3 regions of the Metabacillus sp. Hm71 genome follow, and region 2 is predicted to be linked to each of the others. Evidence: a T-box and tRNA genes for the amino acid it is inferred to sense, from the RefSeq annotation. Region 2 holds a T-box; the other regions hold tRNA genes.
What was found. A T-box is a leader RNA that pairs with one kind of tRNA and senses whether it is charged. The one in region 2 lies ahead of serS (serine--tRNA ligase), so its partner is inferred to be a tRNA-Ser.
Positions count from the first base shown of each region.

Region 1: it has a tRNA-Ser gene. The T-box ahead of serS (serine--tRNA ligase) is inferred to sense a tRNA for this amino acid. The anticodon was not compared.
Region 3: it has a tRNA-Ser gene. The T-box ahead of serS (serine--tRNA ligase) is inferred to sense a tRNA for this amino acid. The anticodon was not compared.

Region 1 covers NZ_CM200278.1:266,943-271,206, forward strand. Annotated here, with positions in the region: gene ACSVDH_RS01405 (Tex family protein) at 1-1,457, shown strand, start outside; gene cmpA (cortex morphogenetic protein CmpA) at 1,474-1,587, opposite strand; gene ACSVDH_RS01415 (SprT family protein) at 1,684-2,142, shown strand; tRNA gene ACSVDH_RS01420 (tRNA-Asn) at 2,294-2,368, shown strand; tRNA gene ACSVDH_RS01425 (tRNA-Ser) at 2,372-2,462, shown strand; tRNA gene ACSVDH_RS01430 (tRNA-Glu) at 2,473-2,544, shown strand; tRNA gene ACSVDH_RS01435 (tRNA-Asp) at 2,631-2,707, shown strand; tRNA gene ACSVDH_RS01440 (tRNA-Gln) at 2,820-2,894, shown strand; tRNA gene ACSVDH_RS01445 (tRNA-Lys) at 3,050-3,125, shown strand; tRNA gene ACSVDH_RS01450 (tRNA-Leu) at 3,139-3,224, shown strand; tRNA gene ACSVDH_RS01455 (tRNA-Leu) at 3,237-3,322, shown strand; tRNA gene ACSVDH_RS01460 (tRNA-Arg) at 3,420-3,496, shown strand; tRNA gene ACSVDH_RS01465 (tRNA-Pro) at 3,502-3,578, shown strand; tRNA gene ACSVDH_RS01470 (tRNA-Gly) at 3,592-3,665, shown strand; rRNA gene ACSVDH_RS01475 (16S ribosomal RNA) at 3,770-4,264, shown strand, end outside.
Region 2 covers NZ_CM200278.1:20,861-25,124, forward strand. Annotated here, with positions in the region: gene pdxS (pyridoxal 5'-phosphate synthase lyase subunit PdxS) at 1-602, shown strand, start outside; gene pdxT (pyridoxal 5'-phosphate synthase glutaminase subunit PdxT) at 621-1,196, shown strand; T-box leader at 1,260-1,482, shown strand; gene serS (serine--tRNA ligase) at 1,601-2,881, shown strand; tRNA gene ACSVDH_RS00100 (tRNA-Ser) at 3,054-3,146, shown strand; gene ACSVDH_RS00105 (deoxynucleoside kinase) at 3,332-4,000, opposite strand; gene ACSVDH_RS00110 (deoxynucleoside kinase) at 3,984-4,264, opposite strand, start outside.
Region 3 covers NZ_CM200278.1:4,422,715-4,426,978, forward strand. Annotated here, with positions in the region: gene glgB (1,4-alpha-glucan branching enzyme) at 1-1,264, opposite strand, end outside; tRNA gene ACSVDH_RS21880 (tRNA-Glu) at 1,856-1,927, opposite strand; tRNA gene ACSVDH_RS21885 (tRNA-Ser) at 1,943-2,033, opposite strand; tRNA gene ACSVDH_RS21890 (tRNA-Asn) at 2,037-2,111, opposite strand; tRNA gene ACSVDH_RS21895 (tRNA-Ile) at 2,122-2,198, opposite strand; tRNA gene ACSVDH_RS21900 (tRNA-Gly) at 2,205-2,278, opposite strand; tRNA gene ACSVDH_RS21905 (tRNA-His) at 2,287-2,362, opposite strand; tRNA gene ACSVDH_RS21910 (tRNA-Phe) at 2,392-2,464, opposite strand; tRNA gene ACSVDH_RS21915 (tRNA-Asp) at 2,619-2,695, opposite strand; tRNA gene ACSVDH_RS21920 (tRNA-Met) at 2,700-2,776, opposite strand; tRNA gene ACSVDH_RS21925 (tRNA-Ser) at 2,945-3,037, opposite strand; tRNA gene ACSVDH_RS21930 (tRNA-Ile) at 3,056-3,132, opposite strand; tRNA gene ACSVDH_RS21935 (tRNA-Met) at 3,137-3,213, opposite strand; tRNA gene ACSVDH_RS21940 (tRNA-Ala) at 3,239-3,314, opposite strand; tRNA gene ACSVDH_RS21945 (tRNA-Pro) at 3,333-3,409, opposite strand; tRNA gene ACSVDH_RS21950 (tRNA-Arg) at 3,516-3,592, opposite strand; tRNA gene ACSVDH_RS21955 (tRNA-Leu) at 3,602-3,690, opposite strand; tRNA gene ACSVDH_RS21960 (tRNA-Gly) at 3,701-3,772, opposite strand; tRNA gene ACSVDH_RS21965 (tRNA-Leu) at 3,783-3,868, opposite strand; tRNA gene ACSVDH_RS21970 (tRNA-Lys) at 3,882-3,957, opposite strand; tRNA gene ACSVDH_RS21975 (tRNA-Thr) at 4,110-4,185, opposite strand.

The DNA.
Region 1 (4,264 bases), 250 kb from region 2:
ATATCATTCGTATCGCGATTATTCCGCCATATGAAGAAATTATTAACTATATTCAAAAACAAGAGTTAAAGGGTAAAGCAACGATTGTACAGGAAATTATGGTAGAGACAATCGATGATGCCTATAAAAGATTAATCCAACCATCCATCGAAAGGGAAATTAGAAAAGAATTATCAGAAAAAGCAGAGGATCGAGCCATTCATATTTTCTCAGAAAACCTCCGGAACCTGCTTTTGCAGCCGCCTTTAAAAGGAAGAATGGTATTAGGAGTAGACCCTGCGTATAGAACAGGCTGTAAACTAGCTGTCGTCGATCAAACTGGAAAAATGCTACATATAGGAGTCGTTTATCCCCATCCGCCAGTTAATAAGAAGGAGCAAGCGGTTGCGACTGTAAAAGATGTTTTAAAAACCTACAATATTGAAATCGTAGCGATTGGAAACGGAACGGCATCAAGGGAAACAGAACAATTTATCGCAGATGTTTTAAAAGAAATCGATGATGAAGTGTCTTACTTAATTGTTAATGAAGCTGGTGCTAGTGTGTATTCTGCTTCCGATTTGGCAAGAGAGGAATTCCCTGATTTGCAGGTTGAGGAGAGAAGTGCTGTTTCAATTGCAAGAAGACTGCAAGACCCATTGGCTGAGTTAGTGAAAATTGATCCTAAATCAGTTGGTGTTGGTCAATATCAACATGATGTTTCACAAAAAAAGCTAAATGAGTCGTTAACCTTTGTTGTTGAAACAGTTGTAAACCAGGTAGGAGTCAATGTTAATACCGCTTCATCTTCACTGTTACAATATGTTGCCGGCTTAAGTAAGGCTGTTGCGAACAATATTGTAAAGAAGAGAGAAGAGCTTGGGAGATTTTCAAACCGCAAGCAGTTAAAGGATATTCCTCGCTTGGGAGCGAAAACATTTGAGCAATGTATCGGTTTCTTAAGAATTATAGAAGGTGAGCAGCCTTTAGATCGGACCGGAATTCATCCTGAAAGATATACAGAGGTACAAAAGCTTTTGGATCAATTAAATGCTTCTGTTTCTGATTTAGGAAGTGAAGAGTTAAAAGAAAAGATCATGAATATAAATCTAAAAGAAACAGCAGAGGTCCTTGGAATTGGTGAGTTAACACTTAAAGATATATGTGATGCATTAATTCGTCCGGAAAGAGACCCGCGCGACGAAGTTTCAAAACCATTATTGAAAAAAGATGTATTAAAATTAGAAGACTTACAGCAAGGTATGGAATTGCAAGGGACTGTACGTAATGTCGTCGATTTCGGGGCATTCGTTGATATTGGTGTTAAGCAAGATGGCCTTGTTCATATTTCGAAATTAAGTAAATCCTTTGTGAAGCATCCGCTTGATATTGTATCGGTTGGAGATGTTGTAACGGTTTGGGTGGATGATGTTGATCATAAAAAAGGAAGAGTAGCCCTAACTATGGTGCATAATTAAAAAGAAACACTGCTTTTTATGAGCAGTGTTTTTCTCTATAGAAAAACCAGCACTGATTAAGTAATTTGATTTGGTAGCGATTTTTTTCATAAAAAGCACGTTGCATTTGATTTTGTAACCATGATGGCATTTGCGCATACCTCCTTAACCATTATAATGGAGTATGGGTGTTTATAATGTATGCAGAGTGCTAGTACGATGTACCATTTAATTGGGGGAAATGATCGTGGATGATACACAGCTTCAGAAAATCGTTGAGGATATTTCTTTGACCTATTTTCGAAAAAAATTCAACCACAAGGCAACCTTTAACAAAAGGCTGAGAACGACTGGAGGAAGGTATTTATTAAGAAGCCATAATATCGACGTTAATCCAAAGTATTATCAAGAGTACGGTCTTGATGAGGTAATTGGCATCATTAAACATGAGCTCTGCCACTATCATTTGCATTTAGAAGGAAGAGGCTATAAGCATGGTGATAAAGACTTTAAAGAATTACTAAAAGAAGTAGGTGCGCCGAGGTATTGTACACCTTTAAAACAAGAAAAAAAGGGGAATAGTGTTCTCCTGCAATATATATGCAAGAACTGTCATCAAATCTATAATCGTAAGCGAAGAGTTGATACAACTCGTCTAGTATGTGGGAAATGCGGTGGAAAAATCTCTCTGTATAAAAAGGGTTGACGGAATGAAGGGTACTATGATAAATTATAAAAGCCGTCGCTGATGGCGCAAAAAAATAATCATAAAAGAACTTCATTTAGTTAATATTGAAAAGGAGTATTGACAGGACAATCCTTACTCAATATAATAAAAGAAGTCTGTTGCAAAATATTCCGCAGTAGCTCAGTGGTAGAGCTATCGGCTGTTAACCGATCGGTCGCAGGTTCGAATCCTGCCTGCGGAGCCATATGGGGAAGTACTCAAGAGGCTGAAGAGGCGCCCCTGCTAAGGGTGTAGGTCGCGTAAGCGGCGCGAGGGTTCAAATCCCTCCTTCTCCGCCATATTTTATATGGCCCGTTGGTCAAGCGGTTAAGACACCGCCCTTTCACGGCGGTAACACGGGTTCGAATCCCGTACGGGTCATAGCCATATGTGGAAGAATAGGATGTGGGTCTAATTGCGTTAATTCGCAAAGCTCACCTCCTATTTATTTCCCTGATATAATAATTGGTCCGGTAGTTCAGTTGGTTAGAATGCCTGCCTGTCACGCAGGAGGTCGCGGGTTCGAGTCCCGTCCGGACCGCCATTTGTTAAATGAGTGCATGGTAAAAAATACAACTTGATTTATTCTTGATGAAGTGTTATCATTAAATTCTTGTTGTTATTTTAATAAATTGTTTTAAAAAACATTATTTCATTGGGCTATAGCCAAGCGGTAAGGCAACGGACTTTGACTCCGTCATGCGTTGGTTCGAATCCAGCTAGCCCAGCCATTTTTTAATACTCATTATAAAATGAGCCATTAGCACAGTTGGTAGAGAACGTATGAATAAGCTGCGAAGCATTAACATCAGCGCACAAATTGAGCCGCTTCTTGAATAAGCTTTCTGAAATTTGGGCGTCAATACTAAGAGTGTTTTGAAACTAAGAGCCATTAGCTCAGTTGGTAGAGCATCTGACTTTTAATCAGAGGGTCGAAGGTTCGAGTCCTTCATGGCTCACCATTTAACACACCATGCGGGTGTGGCGGAATTGGCAGACGCGCTAGACTTAGGATCTAGTGTCCTTGTGACGTGGGGGTTCAAGTCCCTTCACCCGCACCATTGTATTCATTCGCGGTCGTGGCGGAATGGCAGACGCGCTAGGTTGAGGGCCTAGTGGGGGCGACCCCGTGGAGGTTCAAGTCCTCTCGGCCGCACCAATTAATACTAAGTAAACTTTTTGAAAAAGTTATTGACTTAAATATTGATATTTGATATAATGTTTAAGTCGCTTCTGAAAGATTCTTGAACAAATATGCGCCCGTAGCTCAATTGGATAGAGCGTTTGACTACGGATCAAAAGGTTAGGGGTTCGACTCCTCTCGGGCGCGCCATATTACGGGAAGTAGCTCAGCTTGGTAGAGCACTTGGTTTGGGACCAAGGGGTCGCAGGTTCGAATCCTGTCTTCCCGACCAGTGGAGTCACTTTGCGGGTGTAGTTTAGTGGTAAAACCTCAGCCTTCCAAGCTGATGATGAGGGTTCGATTCCCTTCACCCGCTCCAAAAATGATCTTTGAAAACTAAACAAAACCAAGCGTGCCAACGTTAATTTCGATTAACAAACAACGTACTAAAATAGTACATTTTTTATGAGCTATATCAACTCTTTATTGGAGAGTTTGATCCTGGCTCAGGACGAACGCTGGCGGCGTGCCTAATACATGCAAGTCGAGCGAATCTGAGGGAGCTTGCTCCCGATGATTAGCGGCGGACGGGTGAGTAACACGTGGGTAACCTGCCTGTAAGATTGGGATAACTCCGGGAAACCGGAGCTAATACCGGATAACATTTCGAACCGCATGGTTCGAAGTTGAAAGGTGGCTTTTGCTACCACTTACAGATGGACCCGCGGCGCATTAGCTAGTTGGTGAGGTAACGGCTCACCAAGGCAACGATGCGTAGCCGACCTGAGAGGGTGATCGGCCACACTGGGACTGAGACACGGCCCAGACTCCTACGGGAGGCAGCAGTAGGGAATCTTCCGCAATGGACGAAAGTCTGACGGAGCAACGCCGCGTGAGCGAAGAAGGCCTTCGGGTCGTAAAGCTCTGTTGTTAGGGAAGAACAAGTACCGTTCAAATAGGGCGGTACCTTGACGGTAC
Region 2 (4,264 bases):
CAATGGGTGTAGACTACATTGACGAAAGTGAAGTATTAACACCTGCTGATGAAGAATTCCATCTGTTAAAAAGTGACTTCACTGTTCCATTTGTTTGCGGCTGCCGCGACTTAGGTGAAGCGACTCGTCGTATCGCTGAAGGTGCATCGATGCTTCGTACAAAAGGTGAACCTGGTACAGGTAACATTGTTGAAGCTGTTCGTCATATGCGTAAAGTGAATGCGCAAATTCGTAAAGTTGCAGCGATGAGTGAAGATGAATTAATGACGGAAGCAAAAAATCTTGGTGCACCATTTGAACTTCTTCTTCAAATTAAAAAAGAAGGAAAATTGCCAGTCGTTAACTTTGCAGCTGGCGGTGTAGCAACTCCGGCAGATGCTGCATTAATGATGCAACTTGGAGCAGATGGCGTATTCGTTGGTTCAGGGATCTTCAAATCTGAAAATCCGGCTAAATTTGCTCGTTCAATTGTAGAAGCAACAACACATTATCAAGACTATGAACTAATTGCTCAGCTTTCAAAAGGTCTTGGAAGTGCTATGCAAGGAATTGAAATTTCAAGCCTTTTACCAGAGCAAAGAATGCAAGAGCGTGGTTGGTAATAAAAAGGAGTTTTTAACATGCTAAAAATCGGTGTTTTAGGCCTGCAAGGGGCTGTAAGAGAACATATTCGCTCTGTTGAGGCATGTGATGCTGAAGGGATCGTCATTAAGACTGTAGAACAGCTTGATGAAGTGGATGGTTTAATTATCCCAGGCGGAGAAAGCACAACAATGCGTCGTTTAATTGATAAGTACAACTTTATGGAGCCTTTAAAGAATTTTGCTGCTGCTGGAAAGCCGATGTTTGGCACATGTGCTGGATTAATTTTACTTGCCAAAAACATTGTTGGAAACAGCGAGCCTCATTTAGGGCTATTAGATGCAACCGTTGAACGTAATTCCTTTGGCCGTCAAAAAGACAGCTTTGAGGCGGAATTAATGATTACTGGTGTCGGTGAGGACTTTGTAGGTGTATTTATCCGGGCACCGCATATTGTTGAGGTAGGAGAAGATGTTGAAATCCTGGCGAAACATAACGGACGAATTGTTGCAGCACGTCAAGGACAGTTCCTCGGATGCTCATTCCACCCGGAATTAACGGATGATCATCGTATGACGCAATTATTTATAAATATGGTAAAAGAATCAAAATAGATGTATAAAAAGCTTGCAGGTGCTGTAAACTTGTAGTAAATTTATGATTACTAAAATGTATATGTTAACGTGATGATAGGAACTAGTAGCAGGATCTTCTATCTGCAGAGAGCCGATGCTTGGTGGAAATCGGTGATAGATGCTTGTGAATCCATCCTTGAATGAATGGCTGAACAGGGTTTTAACACTAACTAGGCGATTCCGGCTATGACCGTTATTCATTAAGTGAAAAATACGTTATGTATTTTTAACTAGGGTGGCAACGCGGGTAACTCTCGTCCCTTTTTGGGGACGGGAGTTTTTTATTTTATTCTAGTTATATTAAAGCTCATTGTTGATTTTTCAACTAATCAACACAAAATTATTTGAGCTATTTTATAATAAATGACAAAGGAGAATGAAGCATGTTAGATATTAGGTATTTGCGTGCGAATTTTGAAGAAGTAAAAGAAAAGTTATCAAAACGCGGCGAAGATTTAACAGATTTCGGAAAATTTGAGGAATTGGATAAAAAGAGAAGAGAGCTCATTGCATCTACTGAAGAACTCAAAAGCAAACGAAATGATGTTTCATCTCAAATTGCGCAATTAAAAAGAGAAAAGCAAGATGCTGATCATTTAATTAAAGCAATGAAAGAGGTAGGAGAAGAGATTAAAGTTCTTGATGACCAATTGCGTGAGGTTGAAGCGGAATTAGATCAATTGCTTTTATCAATTCCAAATATTCCACATGAGAGTGTGCCGATTGGTGATACTGAAGATGATAATATTGAAGTTCGCAAATGGGGCGAATTACCAAAGTTTGATTTCGAACCAAAACCGCATTGGGACATTGCAGATGGGCTAAAGATATTGGATTTCGAACGAGCTGCAAAGGTAACAGGAAGTCGTTTCGTTTTTTATCGCGGATTAGGTGCAAGATTGGAAAGAGCGCTTTTTAACTTTATGCTTGATCTTCATATCGAGGAGCATGGATATACAGAAATTTTGCCGCCATTTATTGTAAACCGCGACAGTATGACTGGGACTGGTCAATTACCAAAGTTTGAAGAGGATGCTTTTAAAATTGCAGGTGAGGATTACTTTTTAATTCCTACTGCTGAGGTACCGGTAACCAATTTGCATCGCGAGGAAATTTTAAATGTTGAACAGCTTCCAATTTGCTATGCGGCGTTTAGTGCAAATTTCCGTTCGGAAGCAGGGTCTGCAGGTAGGGATACGAGAGGATTAATTCGTCAGCATCAATTCAATAAGGTTGAGCTAGTCCGCTTTGTTAAACCTGAAGACTCTTATGAGGAGCTTGAAAAGCTTACAGGACACGCTGAAAAGGTTCTTCAGCTACTAGGATTGCCATACAGGGTTTTAAGCATGTGTACGGCCGATCTAGGCTTCACAGCAGCTAAAAAATATGACCTTGAAGTTTGGATTCCTAGCTACGGAACATACCGGGAAATTTCTTCTTGCAGTAATTTTGAAGCATTCCAGGCACGCCGTGCAAACATACGCTTCAGACGTGATGCGAAAGCCAAGGTTGAACATGTTCATACCTTAAATGGATCAGGATTAGCGATCGGAAGAACGGTAGCCGCCATTTTAGAAAACTATCAACAAGAAGATGGATCAGTTATTATTCCAGAAGTTTTAAGACCATATATGGGAAATAAAGAGCGAATCAGCATTCAGTAATAAAACGAATTGATCGAAACAGGGAGTTTTGATTCATTAAAAAACTCCTTGTTTCAATCTGTATAAAGCTATTCTATCGCGAGCATGCTAATTAATAGAAAAAGTTTTTAATTTTTTTCACGAAATTGTTGACAAGCATAATAGTATATGATAAATTAAATCTTGTCGAAACGGAGGAATACCCAAGTCCGGCTGAAGGGATCGGTCTTGAAAACCGACAGGGGTGTCAAAGCCCGCGGGGGTTCGAATCCCCCTTCCTCCTCCATAATTTAAACCATTATCTCATATTTAGCGCATAAAATATGGGGATTGATACAATCGTTACATTTGTAGTAACGATTTTTTTTATGTTCTTTTTAAAAAAAATAGCAATCACAAAGAGGAGCATGCTATCCTTTGTGATTGCTATTTTTCAATTTTAACGTAATCCTTGTAATTGAAAGTCTCGCTTTATTTTTTTAATAACCTCGATTGCTCGATAAAATACCCAATTCGCTCAATAATCGGTTCGATAGTTTGTTCATTTTTCATGATATCATAGTCGTTAATATTCACTCGTAAAACAGGACAAGCATTAAAGTTATTAATCCAATTTTCATAGCGGCGATGCATTTCCTCCCAATATTCAACAGGGGTTTGCTGTTCCATTGGTCTGCCTCGTAATTTTATTCTTTCTAAAATATCATCTAAGCTTCCCTCAAGATAGATAAGAAGGTCCGGGTGTGGGAAATAAGGCGTCATCACCATTGCTTCAAAAAGATTTGTATACGTTTCGTAATCAACTGCAGACATTGTGCCTTTTTCATAATGCATTTTGGCGAAGATGCCCGTATCTTCATAAATGGATCGATCCTGTATAAATCCTCCGCCATATTCAAATATTTTCTTCTGTTCTTTAAAACGTTCAGCAAGGAAATAGATTTGCAAGTGAAAGCTCCAGCGTTCAAAATCAGCGTAAAACTTATCTAAATAAGGATTTGAATCAACCTTTTCGAAAGAGGTCTTGAAATTCAACGCGTTCGCTAGTGCATTTGTCATCGTTGATTTTCCTACACCAACAGTACCGGCAATTGTAATAACCGAGTTGTGTGGAATGTTATATTTATCTAGTAGTTTCATTTGAGCTGGCTCCTTTTTGAAAATGCTGATCTAAATGTTTGAAGATCCTGGTTAAATCATGTTTGTTTTTAACAAAATCTAAAGAGTCACCATTAAGTCTAATAACAGGTACAGAAGGGTGATTCTTTTCCCATTCAATCATTGCTATTTCATAGTCTACTGAAAGCTGCAAAAGATACTCTGGATCAATATTGCGCTCAATTTCTCGTCCTCTTGCTGCAATACGGGTAAGCAATGTTGGAAGACTTGCATGTAAATAGATGA
Region 3 (4,264 bases), 1.7 Mb from region 2:
AAGCATATAAAAGGGAGAATGTTACTTTATGGTGGAGTTCATTCCTATGTTCTGGAGAAGTCTCCATATAGGTAAGAATGTCATTCATCCAGCCCATATTCCATTTGTAGTTAAAGCCTAGACCACCTGACGAGGTAGGAGCGGTTACCATCGGCCAATCAGTTGAATCTTCAGCAATCATTAAAATATCAGGATCTTTTGCAAAAACAGCTTCATTTAATTTTCTTAAAAAGCTAACTGCGTAAGGATTCTCCACTAATTCATGTGAATTTGGCCAGTAAAGCATATTTGCAACTGCATCAACTCTGAATCCATCTACGTGAAAATGTTCCATCCAAAATATCGCATTTGAAATCAAAAAGCTTTGAACCTCTGGTTTGCCAAGATCAAAGTTTGCTGTTCCCCAATCCCAATTTTCTCGATCTTTTTCAGTTTTGTATTCATATGTAGGCTCACCATCAAACATATAAAGTCCATGGGAGTCCTTACAAAAATGTCCCGGCACCCAATCAATAATGACACCGATATTTTCTTGATGGCATGCATCAATAAATTCCATTAGCTCGTGAGGTGTCCCAAATCTACTTGTTGCAGAGAAATAGCCCGTTCCCTGATAGCCCCAAGAACGATCATATGGATGTTCGATAACTGGCAGCAACTCAATATGAGTAAACCCATGATCTATTACATATGGTATTAGTTCCTCTATTAATTCTTTGTAGCTGTACAACTCTCCATCTTCTTTTACTTTCCATGTACCTAAATGAACTTCGTAAATCGCCATTGGTCGATCATATGGCTGCTTAAGTCGCTTCTTTTTCTTCCATTTTTGATCCTTCCAAACATAGCCAGATAAATCATAAACAACAGATGCCGTATTTGGTCTTACTTCTGAAAAAAAAGCGTATGGATCTGCTTTTAACAAAGTCTCTCCATTAGCTGTCACAATTTCATACTTATATATTTCCCCTGCTTCTAATTGCGGAATAAATAAGCCCCATATCCCCTCCTCATTAATCCTTTCCATTTGATGATTTTGACCATTCCACTCGTTAAAATCACCAACAACATTTACCTGTCTTGCATGTGGTGCCCAAACACAGAAATTTGTACCTATAACCCCATTCAGTTCTTGTGTATGTGCACCTAAAAAACCATAGCTTTCAAATGACTGTCCCTCATGAAATAAATGAATATCATAGTCTGTTGGACAAGTGAGAGTCACATATGTCACCCTTTCTCTTAATATCTCTATGCTAAACATTCAAGACTTACTAGTAGATACCTGCAATGTAACCGCTACTTTTTTACGACATAATCCAACAAAACCTTTGAAGTTGAGGGTGAATGTTATACTTTTAAAATATAAGAAAAAGAAAGAAAAAAGGAAAGGAACTGCCCTAAAACCGTAGAAATACTTAAGAATTAAAAAGATGTTTTTGAAATTGAAATAATATAATTTGATTTAATGAAAGCGTTTAAATAACTAGGATTATGGACAAGTCAAACCACTATTTATTATAGTAATAAAACATTAAATTCGACTTTTTGTAGGAATTTGTTGAAAGTTCTTTTGAAGAAAAAAAGAAGGAAATTGATTCATGAATATCCTATTGAAGGATGATCTTTGCTGGTTGAATAAATAAACAAAGCTGAATTGAAAATGTCAAAAACATAGTAAAAGGAATTCATTTATTTTTATTAAAATAACTATAAGCCTTTTTAAGGACAAACGTCAACAAATAAGCATTGCCTAAATAATGTGAGGGTTCCATTAATGGTGGCTTTACCACTTGTTAAGATCAAAATCAATATGTATAGAAAAAAACACTGCAGGAATGCAGTGTTTTTTTGATGACCCGTACGGGATTCGAACCCGTGTTACCGCCGTGAAAGGGCGGTGTCTTAACCGCTTGACCAACGGGCCATTATGTTTGTTATATGGCGGAGAAGGAGGGATTTGAACCCTCGCGCCGCTTACGCGACCTACACCCTTAGCAGGGGCGCCTCTTCAGCCACTTGAGTACTTCCCCATATGGCTCCGCAGGCAGGATTCGAACCTGCGACCGATCGGTTAACAGCCGATAGCTCTACCACTGAGCTACTGCGGAATAAAATGTATGGTGGGCCTAAATGGACTTGAACCATCGACCTCACGCTTATCAGGCGTGCGCTCTAACCAGCTGAGCTATAGGCCCACTTTCTGGAGCGGGTGAAGGGAATCGAACCCTCATCATCAGCTTGGAAGGCTGAGGTTTTACCACTAAACTACACCCGCAAGTAAAATGGGGCGGCTGATGGGAATCGAACCCACGAATGTCGGAACCACAATCCGATGCGTTAACCACTTCGCCACAGCCGCCACATAAAATATATCAACTTTTTAAAAGGTGGCTCGGGACGGAATCGAACCGCCGACACATGGATTTTCAGTCCATTGCTCTACCGACTGAGCTACCGAGCCATTTAGTTTACGGCTTCCACTAAGCTTCGAATCTCTTCGTCAGCTCCATCGCTCACATCCTCACGTATTAACATACGCTCCGGTGCTCCCTCAGTCGCTTCCTCGACCTTCTCGCTTATTGAAACCCTTTTACTCTAGATTAGGAATTTTAAAATGGCGGTCCGGACGGGACTCGAACCCGCGACCTCCTGCGTGACAGGCAGGCATTCTAACCAACTGAACTACCGGACCATTTTGGTTGCGGAGGCAGGATTTGAACCTGCGACCTTCGGGTTATGAGCCCGACGAGCTACCAGACTGCTCCACCCCGCGACGATAATATAAATTAAAGTTTATCTATGCTCTTAGATATTGCCTAATAGAGACCGTCCCGATTTCAGGATGCTGATTCAAGAAGCAGCTCAATCGGTACGCTGATGATTATTCAGTGAAGCATATTCGTTCGTGCTCCACCCCGCGACGATAATATTAAATATAATATGGAGGAGGAAGGGGGATTCGAACCCCCGCGGGCTTTGACACCCCTGTCGGTTTTCAAGACCGATCCCTTCAGCCGGACTTGGGTATTCCTCCGTAATACTTTTTTTAAAATGGTGGACCTTGTAGGACTCGAACCTACGACCGGACGGTTATGAGCCGTCTGCTCTAACCAACTGAGCTAAAGGTCCAAAATGGTAGCGGCGGAGGGAATCGAACCCACGACCTCACGGGTATGAACCGTACGCTCTAGCCAGCTGAGCTACACCGCCAAAATAGAAGTTTAAGTTGAATTTATGGTGGAGCCTAGCGGGATCGAACCGCTGACCTCCTGCGTGCAAAGCAGGCGCTCTCCCAGCTGAGCTAAGGCCCCAAAAACAATTATAAGAGATGGTCGGGAAGACAGGATTCGAACCTGCGACCCCTTGGTCCCAAACCAAGTGCTCTACCAAGCTGAGCTACTTCCCGTACTAGATATCAGAGGTATGATGTGAGAGGTCAGAGATCTTTAAGTACTGCTTCGAAGCAAAGCCTTTAATCTAACTTCTGACTTCCGATTTCTCACTTCTAGAAATGGCGCGCCCGAGAGGAGTCGAACCCCTAACCTTTTGATCCGTAGTCAAACGCTCTATCCAATTGAGCTACGGGCGCAAGTCTAACTGGTGCCGAGGACCGGAATCGAACCGGTACGGTAGTCACCTACCGCAGGATTTTAAGTCCTGTGCGTCTGCCAGTTCCGCCACCCCGGCACTTATAAAGAGCGGAAGACGGGATTCGAACCCGCGACCCCCACCTTGGCAAGGTGGTGTTCTACCACTGAACTACTTCCGCATGATTTAGATGGTGCGGGTGAAGGGACTTGAACCCCCACGTCACAAGGACACTAGATCCTAAGTCTAGCGCGTCTGCCAATTCCGCCACACCCGCACGGTGTGTAAAATGGTGAGCCATGAAGGACTCGAACCTTCGACCCTCTGATTAAAAGTCAGATGCTCTACCAACTGAGCTAATGGCTCTTGTTTCAAAACACTCATAGGTTTGACGCCCAAATTTCAGAAAGCTTATTCAAGAAGCGGCTCAATTTGTGCGCTGAAGTTAATGCTTCGCAGCTTATTCATTCGTGCTCTACCAACTGAGCTAATGGCTCTTATTTTTTTGAAACAATAAGTGGTGCCGGCGAGAGGACTTGAACCCCCAACCTACTGATTACAAGTCAGTTGCTCTACCAATTGAGCTACACCGGCGTATTTAGTATTGTGTAATATATAGTCATTCTTACCTAACAGTCACCCAAATCTCAGGAAGATTAATCAAGAAGCAGCT